DNA from 2 places in the Mitsuokella sp. UBA4253 genome. Region 1 is predicted to be linked to the other one. Evidence: riboswitches for the same ligand, from Rfam matches in the RefSeq annotation. Region 1 holds a riboswitch; the other holds the start of a gene.

What was found. Region 1 has a riboswitch for molybdenum cofactor ahead of B2X55_RS04285 (molybdopterin-binding protein). Riboswitches for the same ligand answer to the same signal wherever they lie in the genome.
Region 2: it holds a riboswitch for molybdenum cofactor, as region 1 does, so the genes downstream of both, modA (molybdate ABC transporter substrate-binding protein) here and B2X55_RS04285 (molybdopterin-binding protein) in region 1, are expected to answer to the same signal.

The regions. Positions count from the first base shown of each region.
Region 1 covers NZ_DGWR01000009.1:15,135-21,768, reverse strand. Annotated here, with positions in the region: gene B2X55_RS04300 (MOSC domain-containing protein) at 1-551, opposite strand, end outside; gene moaA (GTP 3',8-cyclase MoaA) at 602-1,591, opposite strand; gene glp (gephyrin-like molybdotransferase Glp) at 1,601-2,800, opposite strand; gene B2X55_RS04285 (molybdopterin-binding protein) at 2,814-3,845, opposite strand; molybdenum cofactor riboswitch at 3,946-4,073, opposite strand; gene B2X55_RS04280 (DNA polymerase IV) at 4,119-5,303, opposite strand; gene B2X55_RS04275 (hypothetical protein) at 5,470-5,655, opposite strand; gene B2X55_RS04270 (LysR family transcriptional regulator) at 5,860-6,634, shown strand, end outside.
Region 2 covers NZ_DGWR01000007.1:5,385-12,018, reverse strand. Annotated here, with positions in the region: gene sigH (RNA polymerase sporulation sigma factor SigH) at 1-118, shown strand, start outside; cobalamin riboswitch at 136-317, shown strand; gene B2X55_RS03695 (sirohydrochlorin cobaltochelatase) at 464-1,459, shown strand; molybdenum cofactor riboswitch at 1,508-1,646, shown strand; gene modA (molybdate ABC transporter substrate-binding protein) at 1,640-2,431, shown strand; gene modB (molybdate ABC transporter permease subunit) at 2,431-3,102, shown strand; gene B2X55_RS03680 (sulfate/molybdate ABC transporter ATP-binding protein) at 3,104-4,156, shown strand; gene B2X55_RS03675 (efflux RND transporter periplasmic adaptor subunit) at 4,223-5,224, shown strand; gene B2X55_RS03670 (ATP-binding cassette domain-containing protein) at 5,242-6,634, shown strand, end outside.

The DNA.
Region 1 (6,634 bases):
GCCACCGTGTAGCCAGCTGCCTCGAGCATCTCCTGCACCTTCGCGCCGCTCTCGTCCTCGCGCAGCCCCTTGCTGCCCTTGTCGCTCGCCGTGATAATGGCCGCATCGAGCGGCATCTTCTCCTCGACGATCTCGAGCGAGTCGCCCTCTTCGATCCAGCCGCCGTGCAGCACGCGCGCGAAGACGCCCTCGCGCGGCATGATGCAGTCGCCGACCTGACTCCTTATCGCGCAGCTCTTGTGGCATTCCTTACCGATCTGCGTGATCTCGAACCAGACCTCGCCCGCGCGCAGGCGCGTGCCGACCGGCAGTTCCTTGAAGTGGAAGCCCTCCGCGACGATGTTCTCGCCGAAGGCGCCGAGCTTGACATCGATGCCGCGCTTGCGGAACTCCTCGATCTCCGCGAGCCCGAGGAAGCTGACCTGACGATGCCATCTGCCCGCGTGCGCATCGCCGACCATGCCCCATTCCGTCTGGAAGAGCGCCTTGTGTACCGGCGTCTTGAGCGTGCCCTTCTTCTCACTGATGCAGAGTGCCTTGATCGTTCCCATGAGTATCCTCCATTCTATCCGGATATGCTTCTATCTCTATCCGCTTGCCATCAGCCGCCGACCTGATACATGGCCCGGCTGTCCTTCTCGTCATACGATGCCGCCTTGAAATAATGTTCCTGCGGCTTGTGGTAGATTGCCTGCTGCAGGGCATGCCTGAGCCCGTCATCGCTCATGCCGCTGCGCAGCAGTCCCCGGAGGTCCGTGCCCGTCCTCGCATTGAGGCAGAGCTTCAGGAAGCCCTCCGCCGTCAGCCGCACGCGGTTGCACGAGGAACAGAATTGATGCTCCATCGCGTCGATGAAGCCGACCTGCCCCGCAAAGCCATCAGCTTGGTAGTAGACGGCAGGGCCGTGAACGCCGCGCTCCGGCAGGACGGGCCGCAGCGGGCCAAACGCAGCCTCGAGGCTGCTCCTGACCTCCGCCATCGGCAGGCCTCTGAGTCCCGCCTCGTAGGCGCAGCCAATCGGCATGAGCTCGATGAAGCGGAACTTCCAGGGTCGCTCACGCGTGAAGCGCGCGACGAGCTCCGGCAATTCCGCCTCATTGACGCCTGCGATCGGCACGCAGTTGAACTTGACATCGCGAAGCCCCGTCGCCGCGATGGCCTCGATGCCATCTTCGACGCGCGCGAAGAATGGGCGCCGCGTGAGCTCCGTAAAGGAAGCCGCCTTGAGCGTGTCGAGGCTGATGTTGACGCCCGTGAGCCCGGCTTGCACGAGGTCTTCAGCCATGTCCGCGAGCAGGACGCCGTTCGTCGTCAGCGCGACGGACTCGATGCCCGGCACAGAGCGGATCTCGCGCACGAGCTCGACGACGTTTCGCCGGATGAGCGGTTCGCCGCCCGTCAGCCGTACCTTGCGCACGCCGAGCGAGGCCAGCGCCCGCACGATGCGGACGATCTCGTCAAAGCGCAGGATGTCCTCGTGCCGGAGTTTCTCGACGCCATCTTCTGGCATGCAGTAGCGGCAGCGCAGGTTGCAGCGGTCCGTCAGCGAGATGCGCACGTATTCGATTTTTCGTTGGTAGCGGTCGTACATACTATCACCTCAAAGAAGAACGCCCTTGACCCGCGTGCCGGCCATGAGAGGCCCCGTGCCGGCCGGGATGTCAATCAGCGCATTGCAGCCAGCCGCCGAGAAGAGCGAGCCCGAGTCGTGCTGCGCCGGGATCTCGAAGATGCCCGCCTCGTAATGCGCGCGGATGAAGCGCCGCCCGTAGCTCGGCTTCGGGAATGCATCGGCGAGGAAGCCCTCGACCGCACGGCCTGCGACAGAGCTGCGGCCCGAGAACGCTTCGAGTACGGGGCGCGTCAGGAGCTCGAACGTCGCGTAGGACGCGAACGGATTGCCCGAGAGCGCGATGCCGAGCATATTGCCGACCGTGTAGGCGATGACAGGAGCGCCCGGCTTGATGCAGACGCGCCAGAAGAGGCGCGTGCCGATGAGGCGGACGACCTCGTGCATGATGTCCTTCTTGCCGACCGAGACGCCACCCGTCGTCAGGAAGAGGTCCGCCTTCGCCTGCCAGTCAGCGATGACAGCAGCCGCCTGTTCGGCGTCATCCGGCAGGATACCAAGCACCTCCGGCTCAAAGCCGAGTTCCCGCAGCCTGCCCGCAAGAGCGTAGAGGTTGCTGTTGTAGATCTTGCCGGGGCGCAGCGGCTCACCCGGCAGCACGAGCTCATCGCCCGTGCTCGCGATTGCGACGCGCGGACGGCGGAGGACCTTGACCGTGCCGAAACCCAGGCTCGCAAGCACGCCGAGATGTGCCGCCGTGAGCTCCGTACCACGCTCGACAGCCCGTGTCCCCTTGCGGACATCCTCGCCCGCAAAGCAGTAGTTCTCGTGATGGTGGAGCTCGTACGGCACAAAAATGCGGCCATCCTCCACCGTGACATCTTCCTGGCGCACGACGCAGTCACAGCCCTTTGGGATGGCCGCGCCCGTCATCAGGCGCACAGCCGAGCCCGCTGGCACTTCTGCCGCGAAGAAATCCCCGGCGCACTCCTCGCCGATGACCGTAAAGGCAGCCGGTGCCTCCTTCGTCGCCCCCTTCGTGCCGGCGGCCGCAAAGGTGTAGCCGTCGAGCGGCGAGCGGTCGAACGGCGGATTGTCAAATGTCGCGACAGCATCCTCAGCGAGGACGCGCCCGAGCGCCTCTAAAAGAGGCACCTCCTCGACGGCTTCGATTTTCTTCGTGTGTTCGAGCAGGACCGAGATGGCCTGCTCCAGAGAAATATCCTGCATGAGCAACCTCGCTTTACTTCTGGAAGGGGCAGATGGGATAGCGGCAGACCTCGCAGCGCATACAGAGGCCGCCGATGCCGAAGTGGCGGATCTCCTTGCGCGTCACGCGGTCACCGGTAATCGCGCGCGGCAGGATCATGTCGAAGACCGTTGCCTTGTCGAACATGACACAGCCAGGCAGCCCCATGACCGTGACCTCACGCCCCTCGCGCGCAGAGTAGCCGAGCAGGAACATCGCGCCCGGCAGCACAGGTGCTCCGTACGTCACGATGTCGACGCCGGCATCGCGGATGGCCGCCGGCGTGCGGTCGTCGGGGTCGACACTCATGCCGCCCGTGCAGAGGATGATGTCCATGCCGAGGTCCAGGAGCTCCTCGATAGCCGCCTTCGTGTGCTCCGTCACGTCATCCGACAGACGGTGCTCCGCGATCGTCAGGCCGAATTTCTTGAGCTTTGCCGCGATGACCGGCGTGAACGTGTCCTCGATGCGGCCGAGGAAGACCTCCGTGCCTGTCGTCACGACGCCGACCTTGAGATCTTTGCGGTACGGCAGCAGGCGAAGGAGCGGCTCCGTACCTGCCGTGCGGCGCACCTCCTCCATCTTCTCGCGTGCAATGAAGAGCGGCGTCACGCGCATGCCCGCAAGCTTCATGCCCTTCTTGACCGGCATGTTCTGCGCGAGCGTCGCGATCGTGACATCCTCGAGCTCATTGACCGCATCAAAGCGGTCTTCATCGACCTGGAATACGCCGTCGCAGTCCGCGATGAGCTCGATCTTGCCCTCCTTCGGCGCCGTCGCCGTCATGTGCTCGTTCTGGCAGAGCTCGCGCAGGACATCGGCCGCCTCATTCTCGTGCATCTCCGTCGCATCCTCATCCCAGACGTAGATGTGGTCCTTGCCGAGCGAGAGCAGTACGGGGACGTCCTCTTCCTGGATCACATGGCCCTTGCGGAACCGCGCATTCTTCGTCACGCCGCGCACGATCTGCGTGATATCGTGGCAGAGCACCTGCCCGACTGCATCGACTGTCCTGATTTCCTTCATCGCGCTCATCTCTCCTATCTGCTGCACACGCTCATATTGTGCGAATCATCAAAAATCAATCAAAAAGACCATCCTCCCGCAATTGCAAAAGGATGGTCTTCGCCCCTTGGATTTCGCCCCTTTTCAATCACGGAAGGCCCCGGCGTTTCCCCCGGGACCCTGGCTCGTCCACATAGCCAGCCCATGATGCCCGGCCTTAGCGGATTTCGCTCGGAGTCGTATCGTATCTTTTCTTATTTTAGCAGACTTGCTGCCCTTTTCCTATAATATTTTTCACACCTCATCCTCTTTATCGCCATCATCCGCACGTTCTCTCTTGAGCAGATGCGCCTTAGTGATGCCCTGCTCTCCGAAGCGCTTCTTGATGGAATCGATGGCAGCGTAGAGATTCTCCTTGCGCACCTCCTCGTGAAAGAGTGAGATGGCGCCTGAAGTTTCAAAGCCGGAAATAGCGATGCCGAGCAGGCGGATGCCCTGATGCACGCCGAGCGCCCGGTAGAGCGCGAGCGCTGTCTCGTAGATGTCGCGGTCGTAGCACGTCGCCTCCGCCAAGGTGCGGCTCCTCGTGTAGGTGCGGAAGTCGCCGAGGCGCAGTTTGAGCTGGATGGTCCGCCCCTTGCAGCCCTTGCGGCGCAGGCGGTAGCCGACTTTCTCCGCAAGGTCGAGAAGTACCCGCTCCACTTCCTCGACGGACTCGATATCCGCGGGGAATGTGACTTCCTTGCCGATGGACTTCGCCGCTTCGCGCGGCGCCACAGGCCGCGCATCCATGCCCGAGGCCAGCGCGAGCAGATGGTCCGCCATATGCGCGCCAAGGCTACGGACGAGCTTCTCGCGCGGCGTCCGCCGGAGCTGGCCAATCGTGCGGATGCGCAGCGCTTCGAGCCTGGCTGCCGTCTTCTCGCCGACACCCCAGATGCGGCCGACTGGCAGCGGGTCGAGGACGGCCTGCTTCCCCTCCTCCGTGATGATGACGAGGCCGTCCGGCTTCTCGAGATCCGAGGCCAATTTCGCGAGGAATTTATTCGGCGCGATGCCGACAGAGGCGACGAGGCCCGTCTTTTCGCGGATCTCCGCCTTGAGCTTCTCGGCATAAGCGCGCGGCGACTCCATCAGGAGCTCCATGCCCGTGATATCGAGAAACGCCTCGTCGATGGACAGCGGCTCGACAACGGGCGCGTAGCGCGCAAAGATCGCGAAGATCTCCTGCGACACCGCGCGGTAATGCGCGTAGTCGCCTTCGATAAAGATGCCCTGCGGGCAGAGCCGCTTCGCCCGCACGATTGGCATCGCCGAGTGCACGCCGAACCGTCGCGCCTCGTAGGAGCAGGTCGAAACGACACCGCGCCCGGAAAGCCCGCCGACAATCAGCGGCTTCCCGCGGTACTCCTCGTGATCGCGCTGCTCAATTGAAGCAAAGAACGCATCCATATCCACATGCATGACAAGCCGCTTCATCCAATCGCCCCCTTTCCTCTATTCTAGCGCAGGCCGAAAGTCCCGCGCAACCTTCTAAGACAAGACACCTGCTGGCCATTTCCCTGCGATGATCTAAAAAAATACACCCCACACTGGCAAGCAAGTCTTGCAGCGCGGGGTGTTCTGTTTGGATGTAGCAAATCATTCACTCCAGCACATAATCACAATCCATCGCATCATCGGCATAACTGGAATTTCCCGTGTATACCGTCGGGATGGGCTGTACTCGTTCCGTGCTCTCGGCGGTGCCAGCCAAAGCGATATTGACAGAAACCGGCAATACAAAAAGGATTGCTGCTGCGATGCCGATCAGGATATTCTTCTTCGTCATGATAATCACTCTCCATTTCTCCTATGATGCATGTATCTGTTTTCAGAGCTCTTTTCTTTTGACATCTTTATTATGACATGGAGAAGGCGATTTGAAAAACGGATAAATCCGATAAATCCATCGGTTAAACCGATTGGTTTTTCGACAGAGGTGCGGTACAATTGTATGGCAGCCACAACATAACGTCTGATAGGAGATGATTCCATGACGATTCAGCAAATGCGCTATTTCCTGGTCGTCTGCCGGCTTCAGAACATCACACATGCCGCAGCAGAGCTGCACATCGCCCAGTCGACACTGAGCCAGGCCATGCAGACCATCGAAGATGAGACAGGGCTCAACCTCTTCCTGCGCGCCGGCCGCACGATCCGGATCAGCCAGGACGGGCAGAAGCTCTATCAGAAAGTCACCGCGCTCCTGCGCGAAGTCGATGCATTCGAAGACGGCGTGCGCGAGATGAGCTGCCGTCACGGCAAGATCAGCCTCGCCATCCCGCAGCAGCAGGCCTCCTTCTTGATCCCGCGCCTGCTTCACACCTTCCAGCACGAACACCCGGAGATACAGCTCGACATCATCGAGCCGTACGGGGTGGAAGCAGCCCGCTTCGTGCAGGAGGAAAAAGTCGATCTCGCCGTCGTCAACTACGATGGCTCCACGCTTCCCGACCTCCAGTATCGGCGCATCGACTCCCGTCCTGTCAAATTCATCGTCTGGCCCGGCCATCCACTGGCAGACCGCCCGAGCATCAGCCTGGCAGAAGCCGCCCGGGGACCTCTTGTCCTGCTGTCGGAGGAGTTCTACGTCACGCGGCTCCTCATGCGCACCTTCGCCGCGGCGCGCATCGAGCCAAATGTCGCCTACTACTCGCCGCACCTCTCTACACTATACAGCCTCCTGCGCACCCACACGGCCCCCAGCATCCTCTTTGAGCAGGCCGTCACCGCTCTTTCCGATATCGTCACGATCCCGTTTGACACGC
Region 2 (6,634 bases), on a different contig from region 1:
CGAGAAGTACATGGAGACGCGCAGCGACGACATCGACATCAACACGATCTACAAGGGACTTTCGTCCATCAACCGCCGCCTGCGCTCCGCCGACGGCGGCAAGGACGTCGCGCCCTGACTTCGCCATCATGACAATTCCATAAAGAGGGAACAGGTGACGCCGCAAGGCGCTGAAAAGAGAAGCCGGTCAAAGCCGGCGCGGTCCCGCCGCTGTAAGGGGAGCGAATCTGCATAGATATGTCACTGGATGAACATCTGGGAAGGCGCAGAGGAGCGATGAACCGAGCCAGAAGAACTGCCTGTCCGAAAATCACCGTTACGACCTGCGAGCGATGGGAAGGCGATTGCTATCAGCAAAGCTGTGTCTTTGTGGCACGGTTTTTTACGATAGGAAGGCTTTTTTCGCGTGCGTGCGAGGAGAGCCTTTTTTGTTTGGGTAGACTTATTCAAAGGAGGAAACACAATGAAACATTGGCAGAAGATGCTGGCAGCCGGCCTGGTGTGCACGGCTGCTCTCGGCTGGAACCAGACGGCGACAGAGGCGGCGTACCAGCTCAATCCGGAGGTGAAGCATGCGACGATGGCCCTGAAACAGGCATCGGAGATCGGCGTGCTCAAGTATGAGAATCCGGCACTCAAGGATATGGCCGATAAAGATGCCATTGTCGTCATGACATTTGGCACGACTTATAGGGACACGCGCGCCAAGACGATCGATGCGACGGTCAAGGCCATCGAGGCGGCGCATCCGGGTGTCAAGGTCGTGACGGCCTACACCTCACACATCATCATCGACCGTGTGGCGAAGAACGAGGGCATCAAGTTCCCGACGCCGGAGGAGGCACTTGATGCCCTCAAGGCAGAGGGATACAGCCGCGTGGCACTCGTCTCGCTCGATGTCATCCCGGGCATGGAGTACAACTACGACCTCGGCGTCTATCACAACTACAAGGACCAGTTCAAGAAGATGACGCTCGGCACGTCGCTGATGTACTGGCAGGGCCAGGAGGGCCAGGCCGACGATGTGACGCAGACCATCAAGGCGCTCGCGACGCAGTTCCCGAAGCAGGGCAAGCACGATGCCATCCTGATCATGGCGCACGGCACGCCGCAAGTCTCGAATGCCTATTACTCCGTCATCCAGGCCAAGATTGACGAGCTCGGCTACAAGAATGTCTTCGTCTACACGGTCGAGGGCTGGCCTTCGCTCGAGACGGTCATGCCGAAGCTCAAGCAGAACGGCATCAAGCACGTCACACTGATGCCGATGATGATGGTCGCCGGCGATCACGCCAACAATGACATGGCAGGCGCTGAGCCCGACTCGCACAAGTCGATCCTCGAAGCCGCCGGCTACAAGGTCGACGCCTACATCCACGGCATCGGCGAGAATGCGGCCATCCAGTCCCTCTACCTCGAGCGCGCCAACGATGCCTGGAATGCGCTCGAAGCGAAGTGATCGGCGTGATATTTTTCATGGCAGAGAGCTTCATTTTCCGCTATAATGGATGAGTCGAAACTCCGAGCGAAAGCACTCTAAGGATGATGTCTTTCATCTATGAGGCTGAGCCTGGGTCAAACCCACAGGGCAGTGCTGGAAATGGCACTGCCTTCCGTTTTTGAAAAGGAGCTATGCACCATGAAAAAACTATTCACACTGATGGCAGTCTGCCTGCTCGCACTCGTGAGTGGCTGCGGCGGCCAGCAATCAAGCTCTCCGGAGCTCGCTGATAAGGGCCCCGTGGAACTCCACGTCTCGGCGGCCGCGAGCCTGACCGATGTCATGAACGAGATCGGCAAGGCGTATGAGCAGGAGCATCCAGACGTCAAGGTCGTCTTCAACTACGGCAGTTCGGGCGCTCTGCAACAGGCTATCGAGAATGGCGGCGCGGCCGATCTCTTCTTCTCGGCTGCGCAGAAGCAGATGGATGCACTCGATAAGCAGGGCCTGCTCGCGGACGGCACGCGTGAGGACCTGCTGCAGAATGAAGTCGTGCTGATCGTGCCGAAGGAAGGCGGCAGGGGCATCACTTCGTTTGACGCGCTCACGGGCGATGCTGTCGCGCACGTCGCGCTCGGCGAGCCGAAGGGCGTGCCGGTCGGCCAGTACTCCGAGGAGATCCTGACGAAGCTCGGCCTCCTCGATGACATCAGGGCCAAGGCTGTCTACGGCTCCGATGTGCGCCAGGTGCTCGCCTGGGTTGCATCGGGTGAAGCCGACGCCGGCCTCGTCTACGCGACGGATGCTGCTGTCGAGCCGTCGGTCCGCGTTGTCGCGACGGCACCGGCTGGCACGCATAAGCCCATCATTTACCCGGCAGCTGTCCTCAAGGACACGAAACATCTCGATACGGCAAAGGATTTCCTGGCCTTCGTCTCGAATGATAAGAACAAGGAACGCTTTGCGAAGTATGGCTTTGAGGTGAAATAATGGAATACGCACCGCTCTTCCTCACAATAAAGACAGCTGTGGTGGCGACGGTGGTCACGTTCTTTCTCGGCATTGGCCTGGCTCTGGCCGTCGCGCGCATGCGGCGTTTCCAAGGGCTGGCCGATGCCGTTATTACGTTGCCGCTCGTCCTGCCGCCGACGGTCGTCGGCTTTTTCCTGCTGCTGGCCTTCGGCCGCCGCAGCGCCATCGGCAAGTTTCTCCTGCAGTTCGATGTGACCATCGTCTTCACCTGGAAGGCCGCCGTCATCGCGGCCATCGTCGTCTCGCTGCCCCTGATGTACCGCACAGCGCGCGGTGCCTTCGAGCAGCTCGACCCCAACATCGTCGGGGCGGCGCGCACGCTCGGCGTCTCGGAGTGGCGCATCTTCTGGCACGTCCTTGTGCCGAATGCGCGCTCGGGTATCCTCGCGGGTCTCGTGCTCTCTTTCACGCGTGCGCTCGGCGAGTTCGGTGCGACGATCATGTTCGCCGGCAATATCCCCGGCGTCACGCAGACGATGAGCACGGCCGTCTACGCGGCCGTTCAGGCGAATGACTACGGTCTGGCCTTTGACTGGGCCATCGTCATCGTCGTCTTCTCGCTCGTCTTTGTCACGCTGATGAACAACTTGATTGCACGGACGGGCGCGCCGCGGCGCCGGGAGGTTTGAGATGGAATTAGATGTCAAGATCGAGAAGGAACTGCGCAATTTCATCTTGCGGGCGGACTTCACGCTGCGCGATGAGGTCTTTGCCCTGCTCGGCGCTTCAGGCTGCGGCAAGAGCATGACCCTCAAGTGCATCGCTGGGCTCGAGCGCCCCGACCGCGGGCGCATCGTGCTCGACGGCCGGGTGCTCTTTGACAGCGAGCAGGGCATCGACCTGTCCCCGCAAGAGCGGCGCGTCGGCTATCTCTTTCAGAACTTTGCCCTTTTTCCCAATATGACGATTGCCGAGAATATCCGCTTTGTCGCGCGGGGCACGCGGCAGCAGCGCGAGGCACGCGTGCGCGAGAATCTCGCGCGCTTCGACCTCACGGAGCTCGGCAACGCGTACCCGATGGAACTCTCGGGCGGCCAGCAGCAGCGCGCGGCGTTCGCGCGCATCCTCGCGTCCGATGCGAAGATCCTGCTGCTCGACGAGCCGTTCTCGGCGCTCGACCATTACCTGAAGTGGAAATTGGAGCTGGAACTCCGCGAGGTGCTGAAGTCGTATGGCGGCGCAGCCGTGCTCGTCTCGCACGACCGCGGTGAGGTCTATCGTCTGGCAAGCCGTGCCGCTGTCATCGAGCGCGGCCAGATGCAGCCGCCGCACACGCGCGATGCGCTCTTCGAGAATCCGCAGACGCTCGCGGCGACGCTCTTGACGGGCTGCAAGAATGTCTCGAAGGCGGAGCGTCTCGATGCGCATCGTGTGCGGGCAGCAGACTGGCAGCTCGACCTGACGGTCGCGGCGAGAGAGCCGCAGTCCGTCGCGTATGCGGGACTGCGGGCGCACTTCCTCGAATACCGCGAAGGGGCGGAAGACCCCGCGCGCAACATCTTCTCGATGGAAGTCGCGGATGTCATCGAGGATACCTTTTCGTATCTCGTCATGATCCGGCGCGCCGGGCATCAGGCCAGCTGCATCCGCTGGGAACTGCCGAAGGCAGAGTGGAGGGCTATCAAGGCACCTGTGCTTTCGGTATACTTCCCGCCGGAGAAGATCATGCTGATGGAGTCCTGATGCCATGCCCGTGGCGGCGGGGAAAGTCTGCATGCAGATTGTTCGGCAAGGATAGGAGGGATTATCATGAAACGGAGACAGAAGGGAATTCTGGCAGTCATCCTCGTGCTGCTCGTCGGCGCGGGAATCTTTGCCTATCATCACCATGAGGAAGCGGCAAAGCAGGCGGCTGCGCGGGAGCTCACGCTCTCAGGCAATGTCGACGTGCGCGAGGTGACGCTCTCCTTCCGCGGGAGTGACCGCGTCAAGGACATCCTGGTCGAGGAGGGCGATACGGTCGAAGAGGGGCAGGTCCTCGCGCGCCTCGACACGGATGAGCTCAACATCAACTTGCGCAAGACGAAGGCTCAGATCGCGGCGCAGCAGAGTACGGTCGCGAAGCTCCACAACGGCACGCGTGCCGAAGAGATTGCGCAGGCACAGCAGCGCTACAAGGCAGCTGAGGCAGCTGCCTCGAACGCACAGGGCATCTACGAGCGCCGCCAGGCCGTCTACGACAGCGTGGAAGGCGTGAGCGAGCAGGATCTCGACAACGCCCGCTCACAGGCTGAAGCCAAGCAGGCGGAGCTTGAGGCGGCCAAGGAGGCCTTGCGCGAGGCTCGCAACGGCCCGCGCTCGGAAGATATCGAGGCGGCTGAGGCCAATCTGCAGGCATTGGAAGAAGAGCAGTCGCGCGAAGAGTATCTGCTCTCGCAGTACGAGCTGCGCGCCCCGATGAAGGGCGTCATCCGCTCGCGGCTGCTAGAAGTGGGCGACATGGCCTCGCCCTCGACGCCTGTCTTCAAGCTATCCTTGCTCGACAAGAAGTGGGTCCGTGCCTACGTCAAGGAGAGTGACCTCGGCCACATCTACGAGGGGCAGAGCGCCAGGGTCTTCATCGACAGCCAGAGGGACAAGCCAATCGCTGGGCAGGTCGGCTACATCTCGGATACGGCGGAGTTCACGCCGAAGACGGTGCAGACAGATGAGTTGCGCACAGCGCTCGTCTACGAAGTGCGCATCTACGTCGATGACGCGGAGAACGTCCTGCGCCTCGGCATGCCGGCCACCGTCAAGATTGCGCTCTGAAGCGGGGAGGTGGTCGCATGATGGTCATTGAGGCGAAGGGACTGACCAAGGTGTTCCCGCTCGAGGACGGCAGGGCAGTCAAGGCGCTCTGCGGCGTGGACCTCTCGGTGCCGGAAGGCCAGCTCACGGCGCTAGTCGGCCCGGATGGTGCCGGCAAGACGACGCTCATGCGCCTGATCTGCGGGCTGATGACGAAGACGGCAGGGGAGCTCGCGGTCGCCGGGATCGATGTGACGGCGGAGCCGCAGGCCGTGCAGGATCTCTTGAGCTACATGCCGCAGAAGTTCGGTCTCTACGAGGACCTGACGGTGCAAGAGAATCTCGCCCTCTACGCCGACCTGCACGGCGTGCCGCAGGATGTGCGGGAAAAGCGCTTCGCGCATCTCCTTGCGATGACGGAGCTCGCGCCGTTCACTGCACGGCTCGCAGGCAAGCTGTCGGGCGGCATGAAGCAGAAGCTCGGCCTCGCCTGCACGCTCGTGCGCTCGCCGAAGCTCCTGCTGCTCGACGAGCCGACGGTCGGCGTCGATCCATTGTCGCGTCGCGAGCTCTGGCAGATCCTGCAGCAGCTCGTGCGCGAGGAGCATCTGTCGGTCTTTGTCAGCACGGCTTACATGGAGGAGGCGGCGCTTTGCGAGATGGTCTACGTGCTCAACCGCGGCCGCTTCCTCAAAGTCGGCACGCCGCAGGCGTTGCGGCAGATTGCCGCGGGGACGTGCTATGCAGTCTGTCCGCCAGCGGGCATGCCGCTGCGCTCGCTGCAGAGCCGCCTGCTCGCAGAAAACGGCGTCCTCGACGCCGTGCCGTCGGGCGGCGTCGTGCGCTTCACCACGCGCGGCGAGCCGCAGCAGCTTCTAGTGCTCGCGCGCCTCGGCATCGGGGCAGAAGCGGTAGCGCCGCGGCTCGAGGACGGCTTTATGACACTCTTGAAAGAGGATGCCGCAACGGATGGAAAAGGCGATGGTCTTCCGGAGACGGCGGCCAATTTGGGGGCCGGTACCTTTTCGGCCGCGCCAGTGAGCGAGGCACCTGTCGAGATTGAGGTGCACGATCTCGTCCGGAAATTCGGCGACTTCACGGCCGTCGCGCACACCTCGTTCTCGGTGCACCGCGGCGAGGTCTTCGGCCTGCTCGGACCGAACGGCGCAGGCAAGACGACGACGTTCCGCATGCTCTGCGGGCTCTTGCCCGCGACGAGCGGCAGGCTCTCGGTGGCGGGCGTCAACCTGCGCACAGCGCGCATCGAGGCGCGCGCCAATGTCGGCTACGTCGCGCAGAAGTTCTCGCTCTACAGCAGCCTGTCGGTCTACGAGAACCTGCGCTTCTTTGGCGGGGCCTACGGGCTCTCAGGGCATCATCTCTTCGAGCGCATCGAGGCGGTCATGGCGGAGTTTCACCTGCGCGAGGTAG